DNA from 3 places in the Longispora fulva genome. Region 2 is predicted to be linked to each of the others. Evidence: riboswitches for the same ligand, from Rfam matches in the RefSeq annotation. Region 2 holds a riboswitch; each other region holds the start of a gene.
The links. A riboswitch is a leader RNA that binds a small molecule or an ion and turns the genes downstream of it on or off. The one in region 2 is predicted to bind cyclic di-AMP.
Positions count from the first base shown of each region.

Region 1 (5,680 bases), 6.2 Mb from region 2:
TGGACCTCCGGGGATGGTGCGAGTAGTCCGGCGGCGGAGTCCGCGCCGAACCCGACAATCGAGATGAGCTGTTGGGCCTGCTCGGGCGGCAGCAGCCGGGTGCGCAGGTTCACCAGGTGCGGCCCGAAGGCCGCCTCCAGCTCGGGGGCGAACCGCTCGTAGATCGCGGCCATGTACGTCTCGTCGCGGATGAGCTTCTCCACGACCCGCACCAGGGCCGGATTGCGGGTGAACACCGCCCCGGCAGGGTCGTCGAACGAGGCGACCAGCGCGGTGGTGTGGTCGACGGCGACGGTGAGCAGGTGCCCGCCGACGGTGCGCGACAGCGACTCGTGCCGGTACACGTCGCCGAAGTCCAGCTCGGCGTCGCCGAAGACGTTCACGACGACCTGGCGGCCGGCCTCGGACGCGGCGCGCAGCGGGCCGGCCAGCCAGTCGAGGTCGCTGGCCCAGACGCACACCGCGACCCGCCTGGTGGCCTCGCGCACCAGAGTCACGGTGTGGTCGATGACCGCCGCGCGGTCCCGCAGCGTGAAGGCGGCCTGCTCCTGCGGGGCGGTGACCGCCGCGAGGTCGGCGATCAGGCTGTCGGCGCGCTCGGCGGTCTGCCGTTTGATCCGGCCGAGCACCTCGGCCGGCGGGTGGGCCACGAACCGGGCCGGCGTGTCCTCGGAGACCCGGGCGACGACGCTGCGGTCCACCAGGGCCGAGAGCACCTGGTACACGTTCGCGCGTTGCAGGCCGGCGCTCTTGGCCAGCTCGTATCCGGTGGCGAAGGGCTGTTGCAGCAGGGCGACGTAGACCCGGGCCTCCTGGGAGGTGAACCCGAGCGCCGTCAGGCGTTCCATCACGTGGCCCGACGCTACCCGGTGCGTAGTAGTGAACGCAACTACTACTCGAGCGCCGCCTCCGCGGCCAGCCTGTCGAACGTCTCGACCAGCACGGCCCGCCGCGCGACCCGGTAGTCGGGCTTCGGCTCCAACCCGTCGATCGTCGCGTCCCAGATGGCCAGGAACGTCGTCTTCCACTCCGCCACGGTCTCCGGCGCGGGCAGGGCCACCCCGACGTGCCCCTGCCGGGCGAGCAGGCACAGCAGCTCCAGGTTGCAGGGCACGGCCACCCCCCAGTACTCGTCCGGTTCGAGCTCGACGGGGTCGCCGGCCATCGCCGCCACCACCTCGTCGAGCAGCCGGTCCGTGAGTTCGGCGAGGTGGTCGGCCGCCGTGTCGCTGTCGAAGTTGCCACTGCCCCAGGTGCCCATCGAACCTCCATCGTGTGTGACGGGATCGTGCCAGCCCGGTACGACAGTTGCCGGCGTTGACACCCTGTCCTAGCATCGGCGTTCAGACGACCGGCCCCTCGCCACCGCACAGTGGCACCGGGAGTCACCGCCGAGTCACCCTCCGGGTGAGCCGGGGACCCAAGGTACGTGGGGTGAATCCGTCCGACTCCTCAGTGGAGGACCGGCCGGTAGGGCGCTCTTCCCGCCCGAATCCGTCAGCTGACCTGGTAGGCGGGTACGGGAGAAGGGTTCCTGCTGTCTTGTCCGCACCAGCGCGGCGCGCCGCCGTGACCGCCGTCGCCGTTCTCGCAACGACGCTGCTCGCCGTCACCCCCGCCCAGGCCGAGCCCGAGGGCGGCACGAAGGCCCTCCGCGACGCGCTCGCCGCCGCCTCCCAGGGCTACCAGGACGCCCGGACGGCGATCGACAACGCGAAGAAGCGCGAGGCCGAGCTGTCCGAGCAGGTCACCGCCTCGCAGGCCAAGGTTGCAGACCTCACCGCCGCGGTGGGCCGGCTGGCGGCGGCGCAGTACCGGGGCGGGTCCACGGCGCAGCTGGAGGTGCTGCTGTCCAGCGGGTCGCCCGACAGCTTCCTCGAGTCGGCGGCGACCGTGCGCTACCTCTCCGAGCGCGACGGCGCGCAGGTCAGCGCGCTCAAGGCCGCCCAGGCCACCCTCGCCCGGCAGCGCAAGGACCTCGACGCCGCGATCATCGAACAGGAGACCCAGCTCAAGGAGCTGCGCAAACGCCAGGACGAGGCGCTCAAGGCGCTGCGCTCCGCCGGCGGCGGCGACCCGACCCTCGGCTTCGGCGACCTGCCGGCCAACGCCGCCCCGGCACCGCGCAACCCGGACGGCAGCCTCCCGTCGGAGAGCTGCTCGGTGAAGGACCCGACGACGAGCGGCTGCCTGACCCCGCGGACCCTGCACGCGTACGAGGAAACGAAAAAAGCGGGATTCGACCACTATGTCTCGTGCTACCGCTCGATGGAGGACGGCGGGGAGCACCCGCGCGGCCGGGCCTGCGACTGGGCGGCGGCCCCCAACGGCTTCGGCGGCCAGGCGTCCGGGGCCGACAAGGACTACGGGAACCGGCTCGCCGCGTGGTACATCGCCAACGCCGACCGGCTCGGGGTGCTCTACGTGATCTGGTTCCGGCAGATCTGGATGCCCGGCACCGGCTGGCGGTCCTACTTCGGCAGCGGCGACCCCTCAGCCGAGCACACCAACCACGTGCACCTGTCCATCCGCTGAGTGGCACGATGACCACATGATCAACACCATCAGAGTGGTACGCGCCGACGAATGGCCCCAGGTGAAGGAGCTCCGGCTGGCGGCGCTGCGCGATCCGGTCGCGCATCTGGCGTTCCTCGACACCTACGAGCTCGCGTCGGCCCGGCCCGACGAGTTCTGGCAGGAACGCACGCGGGGCGCCGCCGAGGGCGGGGCGGCCCGGCAGTTCGTCGCCGAGGACGCCGACGGTCGCTGGCTGGGCGGGGTCACCGCGCTCGTCGAGCTACCCGGCGCCGAGGGCGCGTTCGGTGAGACGGTGACCGTGGCCCAGACCCACATCGTCGGCGTGTACGTCCGGCCGGAGGCCCGGGGCGCCGGCCTCGCCGAGGAGCTGTTCCGCGCGGCGCTGGACTGGTCCTGGACACTGACCGACCCGCGGGTCGAGCGGGTCCGGCTGTTCGTGCACCAGGACAACGCCCGGGCCGAGGCGCTCTACGCCAAGGTCGGCTTCCGCCGCACCGGAGTATCGGTCCCGGTGCCCGCCGACGAGTCCCGCCGCGAGAACGAACTCGCCGTCACCCGGCCCTGACCAGCTCCCCCCAGGTGACAGCGGGTGACAGCGGGCCCGCGTGCCCCGGCGACCGCTGGAAACCGGGGCAGGTGTCGCCGTAACAGATGATGGTCTTCAGATCTTCAGCGTCGCGTGAATGTCCGCGCCCGGGGCCGCGTCCTGGGCGATCACCAGCGTATCCGGCGAAGGGAACCGGACCGTGGCGTTGAGCCCGGCGGCCCGCCAGGACCCGTGGTCGGCCGGTCGGAGCGCCAGCGGGGCCTGGCCCGGCGCGGTCAGCGTGAACTCGGGGCCGTCGGAGGTGACCACGAACTCGCCGTCGTCGCCGACGAACCGGCCGGCCACCGCCGGCCCGCCGGCCGGGGTCGCAGAGGCCTCCGGCCAGCCGAGACCCTTTGCGAGGGCCGGCAGCAGCGCCTCGGCGATCAGCGCGTACCCGTAGTCGCCGTTGGTCATGATGACCGCGCCCCGGCCGCCGTCGAGGAACAGCTTCGCGTCGCACTGGAAGCCCTCGTTGCCGCCGCTGTGCCCGATCCACCGGGGCTCGCCGGGCTCCTGGACCTGCAGGCCGAGGCCGTAGGCCCGGTGCGGCGTCGACCGGGTGGCCATCTGCCCGGCCATGTCCCGGGGGAGCAGCGCGCTGCCCTCACCGTTCAGGCTGGCCCGCAGGGTGAGGAAGAGCCGCGCCAGGTCCGTGGGCGTGCTCCAGAGCCCGGCGGCGGCCATCTCGGGGTAGGTGTGCGCCTCCCCGGCCAGCGGCACCGGCCCCGGCCGGTGGCCCGAGGCGGTCGACCCGGCCGGCTGCGGCCCGAACACGCTGCGGGTCATGCCCAGCGGGCCCAGGACCTGCTCGGCGACCAGGTCGGCGTAGTCGCGGCCGGTCACGTCGCACAGCACCTGCTGCATGATGGTGTACCCGCCGCCGGAGTAGCTGAACCGGGTGCCCGGCACGGACACCACCCGGACCGGGTCGCTGTTGCCCCGACCGTCGAGCAGCTCGGGGACGCTCGGCACCGGCACGCCCGCCGGGTACCCGATCAGGCCGTGCACAGTCGTGCCCGCCGTGTGCCCGAGCAGCTGGCGGAGCGTCACCCGGGGCTGCCAGCCGGCGTTGGCCGGAACCCGCCACGACGTGAGCGCGTCGTTGACGTCCGCGTCCAGGTCGAGCGTGCCGTCGGCGGCGAGCCGCAGGACGCATGCCGCCGCCACGGCCTTGCTGATCGAGGCGGCCTGGAACAGGGTCTGATCGGTCACCGGCTCGGGCCGGTCCGCGCACAGCACCCCGGCGGCCAGGGTGTCGACGACCTCGCCGCCCTCGATCAGCGCGATGCTCACGCCCGGGACGTGGCAGGCGGCCAGCGCCTCCGCCAGGTCGACCGGCGGGTCGGTGTGCGGCCGGCCGAGGTCGATGTCGCGCAGGTGGGTGTGCAGAACGGACACGGTGTCACTCCATCGTGGAAGGGCCGGCACGAGGATCATGCACGATGTCAACCGGGTGGGCCACACCTTTCGTTTCCTGTCCGACCATCTCACCCGACAGGCCGGAGGGCCGCCCGTGCGCGACCGAGACGACACCGAGTTCCGAGAATTCGTCAGCAGCCGGATACCCGGCCTCCGGCGGTCCGCCTACCTGCTGTGCGGCGACGTGCACACCGCCGACGACCTGGTCTCCATCGCCGTCGGCAAGGTGTACCGGCACTGGCGCCGCATCCAGCGCCTCGAGCACCCCGACGCGTACCTGCGGCGGATGCTCCTGACCGCCTGGCTCGACGAGCGCCGCCGGCCCTGGCGGCGCGAACAGCCCACCGACGCGCCGCCGGAACGGGCGCACCCCGGCGAGCGGGACGTCACCGAACGGCTCAGCCTGCTGGGACACCTCGACCGGCTGACCGGCAGGCAACGGGCCGTCCTCGTCCTGCGGTTCTTCGACGACCTGAGCGTCGAACAGACCGCCGACCTGCTGCGCCTGTCCACCGGCACCGTCAAGACCCACACCGCCCGCGGCCTGGCCGCGCTCCGCGACCTGATCGGCGTCCCCGCACTCACGAAGGACCAGACATGAGCACCGAACGACTCCGTACCCTGTTCGACGAGACCGCCGGACCCGACGTGCTCGGCCCGCCCGGGATCGACCTCGACGCCGTGATCGGCCGCGAACGCGGGGCGCGTACCCGTCGTCGGGTCTTCGCCGTGGGCGGCGCCACCCTCGCCGTCGCCGCCCTGGCCCTGGCGCTGCCGACGGTCCTCACCGGCGCGGTGACCGGTGCCGCCATCCCGGGAGGGCCAGGGACCCGCGCGGCCGATCCGGCAGCGTCGGCGGCCCCGACCGGCACTCCCACCGCGTCGCCCGGGCCGCGGGGCCGGGAGGAGGTGGCCGGGGCGCTGACCGCCGTGCTGGGCACCCGGATCCGCGAACTGCTCCCGGCGGCCACCTTCGTGCCCCTCACCGAGCAGGCCGGCCGGGCCGGTGCTCTGCAGGTCTTCCCCAGCCAGGCGATCGCGTTCAAGGCCGGGGCCGATATCGCCGACTCCGGGGGTACCAGCACGCTGTCCATCCTGATCATGCCGCAGGACGCCCCCGCCGAGCACCGCAGT
Region 1 is NZ_JADOUF010000001.1:1,151,575-1,157,254, forward strand. Features, by position in the region: gene IW245_RS05020 (TrmB family transcriptional regulator) at 1-848, opposite strand, end outside; gene IW245_RS05025 (DUF4259 domain-containing protein) at 893-1,261, opposite strand; cyclic di-AMP (ydaO/yuaA leader) riboswitch at 1,380-1,531, shown strand; gene IW245_RS05030 (coiled-coil domain-containing protein) at 1,543-2,535, shown strand; gene IW245_RS05035 (GNAT family N-acetyltransferase) at 2,552-3,103, shown strand; gene IW245_RS05040 (serine hydrolase domain-containing protein) at 3,200-4,525, opposite strand; gene IW245_RS05045 (SigE family RNA polymerase sigma factor) at 4,641-5,147, shown strand; gene IW245_RS05050 (hypothetical protein) at 5,144-5,680, shown strand, end outside.
Region 1: it holds a riboswitch for cyclic di-AMP, as region 2 does, so the genes downstream of both, IW245_RS05030 (coiled-coil domain-containing protein) here and IW245_RS33840 (C40 family peptidase) in region 2, are expected to answer to the same signal.

Region 2 (5,680 bases):
CGGTCACCCCGGACAACATCGACGCCGCCTGCGCGGTGGCGGTCCGGCCCGATCAGGACCGGTTCGTGGAGTCGGTCGCGCGCTCCCTCGCGGAGGCGTACGTGCACCCGGAGATGGCCTGGCCCCGGCTGATCCTCGACGGGGACCAGCCGGTCGGCTTCGTGATGGCCTTCCTCGACGTCCACTTCTCCGACACCGACCCGCCCGAGCTGCTCCGCTCCGGCCTCTGGCGGCTGAACATCGGGGCGGACCAGCAGGGCCGGGGGTACGGCCGGTTCGCCGTCGAGGCCGTGTGTGCCGAGATCCGCCGCCGGGGCGGAACCCGGGCGACTGTGACCTGGGCGCCCGGCGAGGGCGGCCCCGAGGGCTTCTACCTGGGACTGGGCTTCCGCCCCACCGGCGAACTCAGCGGCGACCAGGTCGTCGGCGAGCTGGACCTCACCGCAACGGCGCCGGTCGCCGCCTGACGGGACGAAGCCCGCTAGCGTCCCGGGTGCGGGTCGGCGGGGCGGACGAGGTCCTCGTAGCCGGGAGGCACCGGGATACCGGCCGACAGCATCCAGTGGATCCGGCTCGCGCCGGTCAGCGCCAGGGTCGTGCGGTAGCCCAGCAGGACCTCTCGCGGGTCGAGGCGACCGGCGGCACCGGTCAGGTACGCGTCGACCAGGGTGTCATCCATCGTGCTCAGGGCCAGGTGGGCGAGGTCCGCGCCGGCCGGGCCGGTGCCCAGGGTGCCCCAGTCCAGCACCACGGTGGCACCGCCGGCCGCGATCAGGTTGCCGGCGTGGAAGTCGCCGTGGCTGAGGACCCCGGGGACGCCGCGCAGCTCGGCGAGTAGGTCGTGCCGTCGGGCCCAGAGCGCGGCCAGCCAGGGGCGGGCGTCGACCCGGGTCCAGTCCAGGTCGCTGACCGCGATCCGCTGGGCGAGCTGGTGCCCGGCCAGCCACGGTACGGCCGGGACCGTGGCCGTGGCCTGCCACTCGCCCAGCCGGGCCGCGGCGAGCCGGGGGGACTCGGCAGGGCCGGTGACGTCCTGGAGGTAGACCACGTCGTCGAGGACGCCGTAGCAGGGCGGGGACGTCAGACCGGGGCCGGTGGGCAGGGCGGATACCGGGCCTCCGGTCAGCGCCGCCTGGTAGGCGAGGGGTTCGCGGCGCCAGTATGCCCAGTGTCGGGGGTCGGTGGCCGCCTCCGCGTGCCGGCCGGTGGTCACGGGCCGGAACTGCTTGCGGATCAGCGTGAAGGGTCGCTCCCGGCCGTTGACGGCGGCCCGGCCGACGAGCCGGGTGACCCCGGCGGTGGCCGCCCCGGAGCTGCCCGGGATCGGCTCGGCGGCACAGGACACGACGACGGCTGCCGGGCTGCCGACGGCGTCGGCCACGACGGACGCGGGGATCAGGTCGGACACCGTCTGACCGTAGCCACCGACCAGCCACCCCGCACCCGGGATTCACCGCTGGAACCAGGATCAGTGACGCGCCGTAAAAAATAATGGTCTAAAAGGTTTTGATCTAAGGCGAAGTGGCCCGCTGAGGGCGGGGCTGGCAAGCGTCGTCCTCAGCGGGTCCTCACTCAAGCGCGCACGCGGCCGTAGCCGTAGAGGCCGCCGATCTGGTTGATGCTCGCCAGCTGGACGTTCTGGCCCGGCTGCGGGGCGTGGATCACCTGGTTGTTGCCCACGTAGAGCGCCACGTGGCCGAGGCCGTTGGAGAAGACCAGGTCGCCGGGCTGGAGGTCGGCGCGCTGGATGTGGGCCGTGGCGTCCCACTGCATGGCGGCGTTGTGCGGCAGGGAGACGCCGGCGACCTTCCAGGAGGCGAGGGTGAGGCCCGAGCAGTCGTAGCCGTTGGGGCCCTCGGCGGCGAAGATGTAGGGCTTGCCGACCGCGCCGTATGCGAAGTCGACGGCCTTGCCCGCCGTGCCCGGCAGGTGGGGCGCCGGGAGGCCCGCTGAGCTACCCGAGCCCTGGCCGGCCTTCTGGCGCTGGTCCTGGAGCTTCTTCAGATCCTCCTGGATCTTCGCCTTCTGGGTGGCGAGCTCCTTCTCCTGGGCCGTCTGCTCGTTGAGGACGCCGTCGAGTTTGGTCTTCTCGCCGTCGTAGGCGGACTTGGCCTGGTTGTAAGCCGCGATTTCCTTCTGCTGCCCGTACGCGAACTGGTCGAGGACCGTCAGCTGTTCCATGAGCGCCGTCGGGTTCTGCGAGCTGAGCAGGGCGCTCATCGAGGACACGCTCTGGCCCTTGTACGCGGCGGCGGCCACCTGGCCGATCCGGCCCCGCGCGGCGTCCACTTTGTCCTGGGCCGGCTTGAGCTGGAGGTTCAGCTTGTCCACGGCCACCCGGGTCGCCTTGAGCTGCTCGTTCACCTTGTTGTAGGACTCGATGACCTTCTCGAGCTCCTCGGACGCCTTGTCGATCTGGGCGTTGAGCTCCTGCGGGGTGGGCTCGGCCTGTGCTGGTGCCGCACCCAGGGTGGCGGCGACGGCGATGACGCAGCCGATGGCCAACACGCGGAGGGGTTTCCGGCTGACGGTGGTCAACGCAGCACGACCCTTTCATAGGCGACAAGCCGCGCCCACGTTACCCGCCTTGTTAAACGCATGCCACCTTCGGGAAATGCCTACTACGCAATGAAAACAGCCCACCACCCAAGGTGATGAGCTGTTTTCATCGTATTGCGGGGTTACGCGCTGACGCGGCCAGCGCCGTCGTAGCCGCCCATGTCGTCGACGTTGGAGAGCTTCACCGACTCGCCCGGCTGGGGCGCGTGGATGACCTGGTTGTTGCCCACGTAGATGCCCACGTGGCCGAGGCCGTAGAAGAACACCAGGTCACCCGGCTGCAGTTCACCGCGGTCGATCCGGGTGGTGGCGGCCCACTGCGAGTTGGTCAGGTGTCCGCCGATGCCGACGCCCGCCGCGCCCCACGCGGCCATGGTCAGGCCGGAGCAGTCGTAGGAGCCGGGGCCCGCCGCGCCGAAGACGTACGGCTTGCCGAGCTGCGCGTAGGCGAACTGCACGGCGACGCCAGCCTTGCCGGAGACGTTCGGCGGCGGGGTGTTCGAGCCCGAGGAGCCCGAGCCCGAGGAGGTGGACCGGCTGGCCCGCTCGGCGGCGGCCGTGGCCTCCTGGCGCTCCTTGACGAGCGCGGCCGTCGCGGCCTCGACCATGGCCTTCTTCGCGGCCAGGGCTGTCTCCTGCTGGGTCTGCCCGGCGATCAGGGCGTCCAGGCGGGTCTTCTCGGCGTCGAGTTCGCCCCGGGCGCTGGCCATGTCCTGCACGCTCTCGGGCGCGGGACGGCTGGGGGCCGGAGTGGCGAACGGGGCCGGCTTGAGGGTGAAACCGAGCGGGTCGGCCGTCGCGGCCAGGGGCGCGAGCTTCGCGGCGACCGTGTCGGCGATCAGCCGGGTGCTGGCGAGTGCCGCGTGCACCTTGTCGTACTCACCGGAGATCTGGGCGACCTCGCGGGTGTTCTGGTCGATCGTGCTGTCGGCGCCGGGATCGGCGTGCGCAGCGGTCAATGGTCCGGCGACGGCCAGCACGGAGACGCCCACAACAGTGAGCGCGGCGCGCAGCAGCCCCGGCACGGTATTCGGTGCCAAGGAGGACTCTCTTCCCTCGTCTGCCTACACGGGCAGCACACCGCCTACCGGGTTAGCTGACGGGTTCGGACGGGAAGAAATGTGCGCCCTACCGCGCACTGCGCGGATTCACCCCGGCGGAGGGAGTCGCACCCTCCGCGATGGTTCCCCGGCTCACCGGTCACGATGACTCGGCGGCCCGTCCGGCGCTCCCCATCAATGGGTGGCTGACTCCCGGACCGGACTGACGCTACCGGGGATCCGGGGCATCGCAACCCTGAGTGACGAGCCAGACGAGGACCCTACCCCGATGAACCGCAGCTCAGGGCAGGGTCTAGGCTCCGCGCGACTACCCTACGTGCGCGTTCAGCCACTCCTGCAGGGTGTCGAAGTAGAGCTGGCGGGCCTCCTCCGCCGACAGGGCCAGGTCGTGCAGGCCGTCAGGAACCTCGATGAAGGTGACGTCCGGGCCGAGCGCGCGGGCGAACTCCGCGATGTGCTCCACGTCGAGGACAGCGTCCATCCGGGTGGCGTCGTCGCTCCACTCCGGACTCTTGTAGCTCGCGGTGGACGCCGTCACGAGTACCGGGATGTCGATGTTGAGGCCCTTGCGGAGCCGGCGCTGGGCGTGCGTGATCGCGACGAGCCAGCCGAGCCGGGTCGGGATGCCCTCCAGCGGCTTCCACGCGGTGTCGAACCGCCAGCTGCCCTTGCGGTCGATGTGCAGGCTGTCGCCGTAGACCGTGCTCAGGCCGGCCGGCACCACCCGCATCGGCTGCCGGCGGCCCACCGGGGCCAGCACGACGGGCGCGACCCTGCGCAGGAACCAGTTCGCGTTGAGGTCGAAGAACGGGCTGTTCAGGGTGAGCGCCGTGATGATGCCGGTGCCCTGCAGCTTGTGCGCCCACAGCGAGGTGGTCAGGCCGCCGGTGGAGTGCGCGTTGACGACCAGGATGTCGTGGCCGTCCTCCTCGCGGATGATCCGGGCGGCCTCGTCGAGCTCCGTGAAGTACTCCGACACGCTGTCCACCATCGACGGTGTCTGGCCGGGGCGGAGACTGCGCCCGCTGCGCCTCAGGTCGAGCGCATAGAAGGTGTAGCCGAGGCTGACGAAGAAGTCGGCCAGGTGGGTCTGGAAGAAGTAGTCGTTGTACCCGTGGACGTACAGCACGGCACGGGTCGACTGTCCGGCCCTGCGGCGCACGAGAGTCGCCACCAGCTCGCCGTGCTCGTCGTCCGGCAGCGGCAGCGTGCGCGCCTCGTAGGCGTCGCCGAGGATGTCCTTGACCCACATGGGCACATCATCGCAGGTGGTCGAGGATGTCGGGCACCGCCAGCAGAATTCCGGCCAGTCCGGCCACAATCACAAAAAACGGGCGGAGGAAGCCCCGTTCGAAGCCCCCGTTCACCTGAACGGCCATAAAATTCGGTACGCCTATCTCCCGCCACACCCGACCGGCCAGGGGCAGCGGCCACAGCACCGGACAGCCGGCCCGGGTGATCATGTCGCCGAGGGTGTGGATGACGCCGCCGAACGCGATCGCGAGCCCGAGCAGCGGATAGCCCCGGTCGGCGGGCAGCCACAACCACGCGCCGTACGCCGCGCCGGCCGACAGCAGGGTCACCACGATCCAGCCGCGCTCCTTGGCCCAGTCGGCGAGCAGGCCCCGGATCGCGAGCCCCAGGGTGAAGAACAGCAGCCCGATCACGAAGGGTTTGCCCCAGTGCCCGGCGAGGAACGCGACCAGGCCGCCGAGGGCCACGTTGAACACCCAGGTGTGGGTGAGGGTCCGGTGGCCGTTCTTCCGTTTCGGGTCGTGTTTGGCCCGGGTAACCGTGTAGACGGCGAGGGCGAACTTCTCCACGCACTCGGCGAGGAACAGGGAGGCGACCCCGAAGGTGCGGGCCACGGTCGCCCCGCCCTTGTTCGCGGTGACCCGGCCCGAGCAGTCCAGGTCGGGCAGCAGGGCGGCCCCGGCGCAGACCGCCGCCCCGACGACCAGCTCGGCGGGGCGCTGGTGCAGACCCATCCACTCCCCGAGTGCCCACGAGCCCGCCAACCACGCGGCGGCTCCGGACATTGCGTGCGTCGGCCCCATCAC
Region 2 is NZ_JADOUF010000001.1:7,320,919-7,326,598, forward strand. Features, by position in the region: gene IW245_RS33825 (GNAT family N-acetyltransferase) at 1-467, shown strand, start outside; gene IW245_RS33830 (aminoglycoside phosphotransferase family protein) at 482-1,408, opposite strand; gene IW245_RS33835 (C40 family peptidase) at 1,573-2,538, opposite strand; gene IW245_RS33840 (C40 family peptidase) at 2,682-3,599, opposite strand; cyclic di-AMP (ydaO/yuaA leader) riboswitch at 3,641-3,775, opposite strand; gene IW245_RS33845 (alpha/beta hydrolase) at 3,928-4,872, opposite strand; gene IW245_RS33850 (metal-dependent hydrolase) at 4,880-5,680, opposite strand.

Region 3 (5,680 bases), 1.2 Mb from region 2:
CCAGCAGATTCGCCGTGATCGTCGACATGGTCTGTGGTGTGACCAGGCAGACCCTGGCGAGCTGGGCCGCGGAGAAGTTGCCGGGGGACGCGGCGAGCACGAGCAGCGCCAGGTGCTGCGGCACGGTCAGCCCCGTCTCCCGGAACGCCTCGGCCTTGGCGGCGGTCAGCGTCTGCTCCAGCCTGCGTACGAACATTCCGAGCTGCATGTTGCCCACACTATCAGGGCTCTGATAGTCTCGCTCTTGAAACAATCAGAGCACTGATAGCTGGGAGAGTACTGATGCATCAGCGCACCCTGGGCAACACCGACCTGACAGTCGGCGCGGTCGGCCTCGGCTGCATGGGCATGACCTGGGCGTACTCGACGGGGACCCAGTCGCCCGACGAGCACATCAAGGTCATCCACCGGGCGATCGACCTCGGCGTGACCCTGATCGACACCGCCGACATCTACGGGCCGTACGACAACGAGGAGCTCGTCGGTCGGGCGCTCGCCGGCCGCCGGGACGAGGTCGTGCTCGCCACCAAGGCCGGCCTGGTGCCCGCCCCGTTCCCGGCCGCGATGCGGCCCGACGGTCGTCCCGAGCACATCCGGGCCGCCGTCGACGCGTCACTCCAGCGGCTCGGCGTCGACCACATCGACCTCTACCAGCTGCACCGGGTCGACTCGGACGTGCCGATCGAGGAGTCGTGGGGCGCGTTCGCCGAGCAGGTCGCCGCCGGCAAGGTCCGCCACATCGGGCTGTCGGAGGTCACCGCCGACGAGGCCGCCCGCGCGCACGCCGTGCACCCGGTCGCCAGCGTCCAGTCCGAGCTGTCCTTGTGGACCAGGGACTACCTGGACGAGGTCGTGCCGTGGACGCGGGCCAACGGGGCGGCGTTCATCCCGTTCTCGCCGCTCGGCCGGGGCTACCTGACCGGCGCGCTCGCGAGCCTCGACGACCTGGAGGAGGGCGACCGCCGCCGCCTGATGCCCCGGTTCTCCGCCGAGCTGATGGCCGCCAACCAGAAGCTGGTCGACGCGGTGCGCACCATCGCCGACCGGCATGGTGCCAAGCCCGGCCAGGTGGCGATCGCCTGGACCCTCGCCCAGGGCGAACACGTCGTGCCGATCCCGGGCACGAAGCGGATCGGCTACCTGGAGGAGAACGCGGCGGCCGCCGACCTCGTCCTCACGGCCGAGGACCTGGCGGACCTCGACGCGCTGCCGACGCCCGAGGGCCCGCGCTACTAAAACCCTTTTCCGGTTACGGCGACACCCGCCCCGGCGCGCGGCGGTCCTTCCCCGCCCCCGACCGGCGACGGCACACCCACGTGACACGAACGGCCCGCACTCCACGGGGAGGCGGGCCGTTCGCGAGGGGGGTGTCAGTGCGCGTACTTGGGGCGGGCGTAGGCGGTCGGGTTGTCCCCGCCCATGTCCACACTCTCGATCTTCACGTTCTGGCCGGGCTGCGGGGCGTGCACGACCTTGTTGTCGCCGATGTACAGCGCCACGTGCCGGTCGCCACCGTAGAAGATCAGGTCACCGGGTTGCAGCTGCGACCGGGTGATCGGGGTCGAGGCGTCGCGCTGCCAGCCGGTGTAGTGGCCCAACGTCACGCCACCCTGCGCCCACGCGGCCAGCGTCAGGCCCGAGCAGTCGTAGGAGTCGGGGCCGGCGGCCGCCCACACGTACGGCTTGCCGATCTGGGCCATCGCGAACGCCACGGCCTTGCCGGGCGGGCCGGGGATGAACGGCGGCACATAGTCGATCCGGGTGCCGCTGCGGCTCGCCCGGTCCTTGTACGCCGCGGCCCGCTGGGTCTGCAACGAGTCCATCTCGCCGGTGATGGCGACCTTCTTGGCCGAGAGCTCCGACTCCATCTTCTGCTGCGCGTCGAGCAGAGTCTGGATCTTCTTCTTCTCGGCGTCGAGCGGAGCCTTGAGCCTGTTCAGCTCGTCGATCTGCTTCTGCTCCGACCCGCTGATCGCGTCGAGGAGGGTCAGCTGCTGGAGGACAGCGTCCGCGGAGTTGCCGCCGAGCAGCGCGTTGGCGGTGCTGGCCTTGCCGCCCTTGTACGCGGCGGCCGACATCTGGCCGATCTGCGCGTACGCGGCGTCGACCTTGTCCTGGAGGGGCTTGACCTTGACGGACGCCGCCTCGGCCTCGGCCTTGGTGGACTTCAACGTCGCAGCGGTCTTGTTGTACTGCTCGATCGTGGTTTCCAGCGAGCTCCACTTGGAATCCAGCTGGCGCTCGATCTCGTCGACATCGTCGGCGTGCGCGCTGCCCGCGAAGGACATCACGACGGTGGCGGTGACGGCGACGACGGCTAAGTAGGCTCCGCGGACGGAATTCACCTGGTCTGTCGGCTCCTTCTTCCATCAGCCGCCTACCGGGTTAGCTGACGGGTTCGGGCGGGAAGATCGCCCTACCATCACTACGAACAGTGACGGACTCACCCCAACTAGCACTGTGGGTCCCCGATTCGCACAGAGGCGATTCGGCGGCATTCGACCGGTGCTCCCCCCGTCGGGTCGCTGTACCCGGACGAACGGTCCCAAGGCTAGACGCTGGACTGGGGGGTAACAAGTTATCTGCTGGTGCCACTTCGTGCGGTAGCTACCCAACTACATAACGATGAATTCGCCGTGTGGTTACCTTGACGACTATGAGGCTCGTGACCTTGGGTGACATCCACTCCGCAGCGGAGACCATCGCCGGCACCGCGCTGCGGACCCCACTCGTCCCCTGCGCGTGGGGCGACGCCGACCGACCACTCTGGCTCAAACCGGAGAACCTGCAGCCCATCGGGGCTTTCAAGATCCGGGGCGCGCGGAACGCGATCCGGCCGGGGATGACCGGAGTGGTCGCGTACTCGTCGGGCAACCACGGCCAGGCCGTCGCCTACGTCGCCCGGCAACTCGGGATCCCCGCCATCGTCGTCGTCCCCGACACCACCCCCGACGTGAAGATCGCCGGGATGCAGAATCTCGGCGCCGACGTGATCGTCGTCGCACCCGCCGAGCGGGTGTCCCGGGCGGAGGAACTCGCCGCGCGGCACGGCTACCCACTGATCCCGCCGTTCGACAGCCTCGACGTCATCGCGGGACAGGGCACCGTCGGGCTGGAGATCGCCGAGGACCTGCCCGACGTGGAGGTCGTACTCGTCCCGATCAGCGGCGGCGGCCTGATCTCCGGCGTCGGTACCGCGATCCGGGCCCTCGCCCCGCGCGCGAAGGTGATCGGGGTCGAACCGGCGCTGGCGGCCGACGCCCGGGAGAGCCTCGCCGCCGGGCGGGTCGTGTCCTGGCCGATCGAGAGCACCCAGCAGACGATCGCCGACGGACTCCGCAGCCCCCAGCTGTCGGAGCTGACCTTCGCGCACATCCGCGAGGTGGTCGACGCCATCGTCACCGTCACCGAGGAGGAGATCGGCGCGGCCGTCGGCGTGCTGGCCCGCTCCTCCCGCCTGGTGGCCGAACCGAGCGGGGCTGTGACCACGGCCGCGTACCTCTACCACCGGGAGGAGTTGCCGATCGGGCGCACCGTGGCGGTGCTCTCCGGCGGCAACATCAACCCGGCACTCCTGGCGGCCCTGGTCTGACCGTCGGGGCATTGCCTTTCCGGGCGTGCACGTGTCGGACCGCTGGAACCCGGGTCGGGGACCACCGTCATCGGATGACGATGTTGGTTTTAGATTCTGGCCAGGAAGGCGAGGACGCGCCGCCAGGTGAGGTCGGCCGAGGTCGCGTCGTAGTCGGGCAGGTCGGCGTCGGTGTAGATGTGGCCGCCGCCGGGGTAGAGGAACGTCTCGCCGCCTGGCTCGGCCATCTCCCACTCCTGGATCTCGTCCAGCGTGGCGAACTCGTCGCCCTCCGCGGCGTGCAGCTGCCACGGGCACGGCAGCCGCTCGCCGGTGCCGACGTCGCCGGCGCTGTGCAGCAGCACGAGCCCGCCCGGAGCCGGGTCGTGCCGGATCAGCTCTGAGGCCGCCCACGCGCCCATGGAGAAGCCGGCGTAGACCGTCCCGGCCGGGAGGTCCGCCGCGGCGGCCACGGCGCGCTCGAAGGCGGCGGAGCCGTGCTCCCGCTGGAAGGCCATGCCCGCGTCGAGGTCGCCGGTGACGAAGCCTTCGTAGAGATCCGGGGTGGCGACCGTGTGGCCGCCGCCCCGGAGCAGCTCGGCGGCGGCCAGGACCGCCGGCCGGAGCCCGTAGACGGAGTGCAGCAGCAGGACGTGTGCCATGCGGTCTTCCTATCACGGAGGACCGACACTTCCGGCCATCTCACCCAGCCCGGCCCGTGCCGGGCCGGGTGAGATGGCGCGCGACCCGGCCCCCAGGGCCCGCGAACCTCACCCCCGCGCCCGGTGCCAGCTAGGAGGCGGCGCCCACCACGTCCAGCAGCCACGCGTTGACGTAGGACTCCTCTTTCCACACGTCGTAGCGGCCCGACGGACCCATGTGCCCCGCGCCCATCTCCGTCTTCAGCAGCACCGGCCCGCCCTTGCCGACCACGCGCAGCCGCGCGACCCACTTCGCGGCCTCGTGCACGCCGACCCGGGGGTCGTTGAGCCCGGCCATCACGAGCATCGCCGGGTACTCCTGCGCCGTGACGTTCTCGTACGGCGAGTAGGACTTCATGTAGTGGTAGACCTCGGGATCCGCGAGCGGGTTGCCCCATTCGTCCCACTCGACCACGGTCAACGGCATCGTCGGGTCGAGAATCGTGTTCAGGGCGTCCACGAACGGCACCTGCGCCACGATCCCGCCGAACGCCTCCGGCGCGATATTGGCGATCGCGCCCATCAGCAGACCGCCGGCCGACGCGCCCCGGGCCACGGTGCGCTCCGGGCTCGTCCAGCCGGCGGCCGCCAGGTGCTTGGCGCACGCGACGAAGTCGGTGAAGGTGTTCATCTTGTGCAGCAGCTTGCCGTCGTCGTACCAGTGCCGGCCCATCTCGCCGCCGCCGCGGACGTGCGCGATGGCGAACGTGACGCCCCGGTCCACGAGGGACAGTCGGGCGATGGAGAACCACGGGTCGATGCTGGCCTCGTAGCTGCCGTAGCCGTACAGCGACAGGGGGGCCGAGCCGTCCCGGGGGGTGCCCTTCAGGGCCATGATCGAGATGGGTACCCGGGTGCCGTCCGGCGCGACGGCCCACTCGCGGAACTGCTCATAGCGGGCCGGGTCGAAGTCGCCGAGCACCGGGCGGCGCTTGAGCAGGGTCAGCTCGCCGGTGGCCAGGGAGTAGTCGTACACCGAGTCGGGGGTGACCAGCGAGGTGTAGGACAGCCGGAACGTGGTCGCCGGGTAGTGCGCGTTGCCGGTGGGGGCCACGTCGTACACCGGCTCGGGGAACGTGATCTCGCGCGGCTCGCCGTCGTTGGGCAGCACCCGCAGGCCGGTGAGGCCGTCGCGGCGGAAGTGCACGACCGCGTGGTCGGAGAACGCCTGCACCTCCAGCAGCCGGGTGTCGTCGCGGTGCGCGATCACCTCGTGGAACTGGTGCGTGTCGGCGACCGGCGTCCAGCCGATGACGAAGTTGACCGCGTCCTGGTTGTGCAGCACCCAGAACCGGTCGCCCTGGTGGTCGATCTGCACCTCGACGCCCTCGACCCGGCCCGCGCCGAAGACCTTGACCTCGCCGGTCGGGTCGTCGGAGGCGATGTATCGCAGCTCGCTCGTGATCTT
Region 3 is NZ_JADOUF010000001.1:6,115,350-6,121,029, reverse strand. Features, by position in the region: gene IW245_RS27710 (MarR family winged helix-turn-helix transcriptional regulator) at 1-208, opposite strand, end outside; gene IW245_RS27705 (aldo/keto reductase) at 283-1,236, shown strand; gene IW245_RS42375 (C40 family peptidase) at 1,371-2,345, opposite strand; cyclic di-AMP (ydaO/yuaA leader) riboswitch at 2,359-2,504, opposite strand; gene IW245_RS27695 (threonine ammonia-lyase) at 2,657-3,592, shown strand; gene IW245_RS27690 (dienelactone hydrolase family protein) at 3,682-4,233, opposite strand; gene IW245_RS27685 (S9 family peptidase) at 4,364-5,680, opposite strand, start outside.
Region 3: it holds a riboswitch for cyclic di-AMP, as region 2 does, so the genes downstream of both, IW245_RS42375 (C40 family peptidase) here and IW245_RS33840 (C40 family peptidase) in region 2, are expected to answer to the same signal.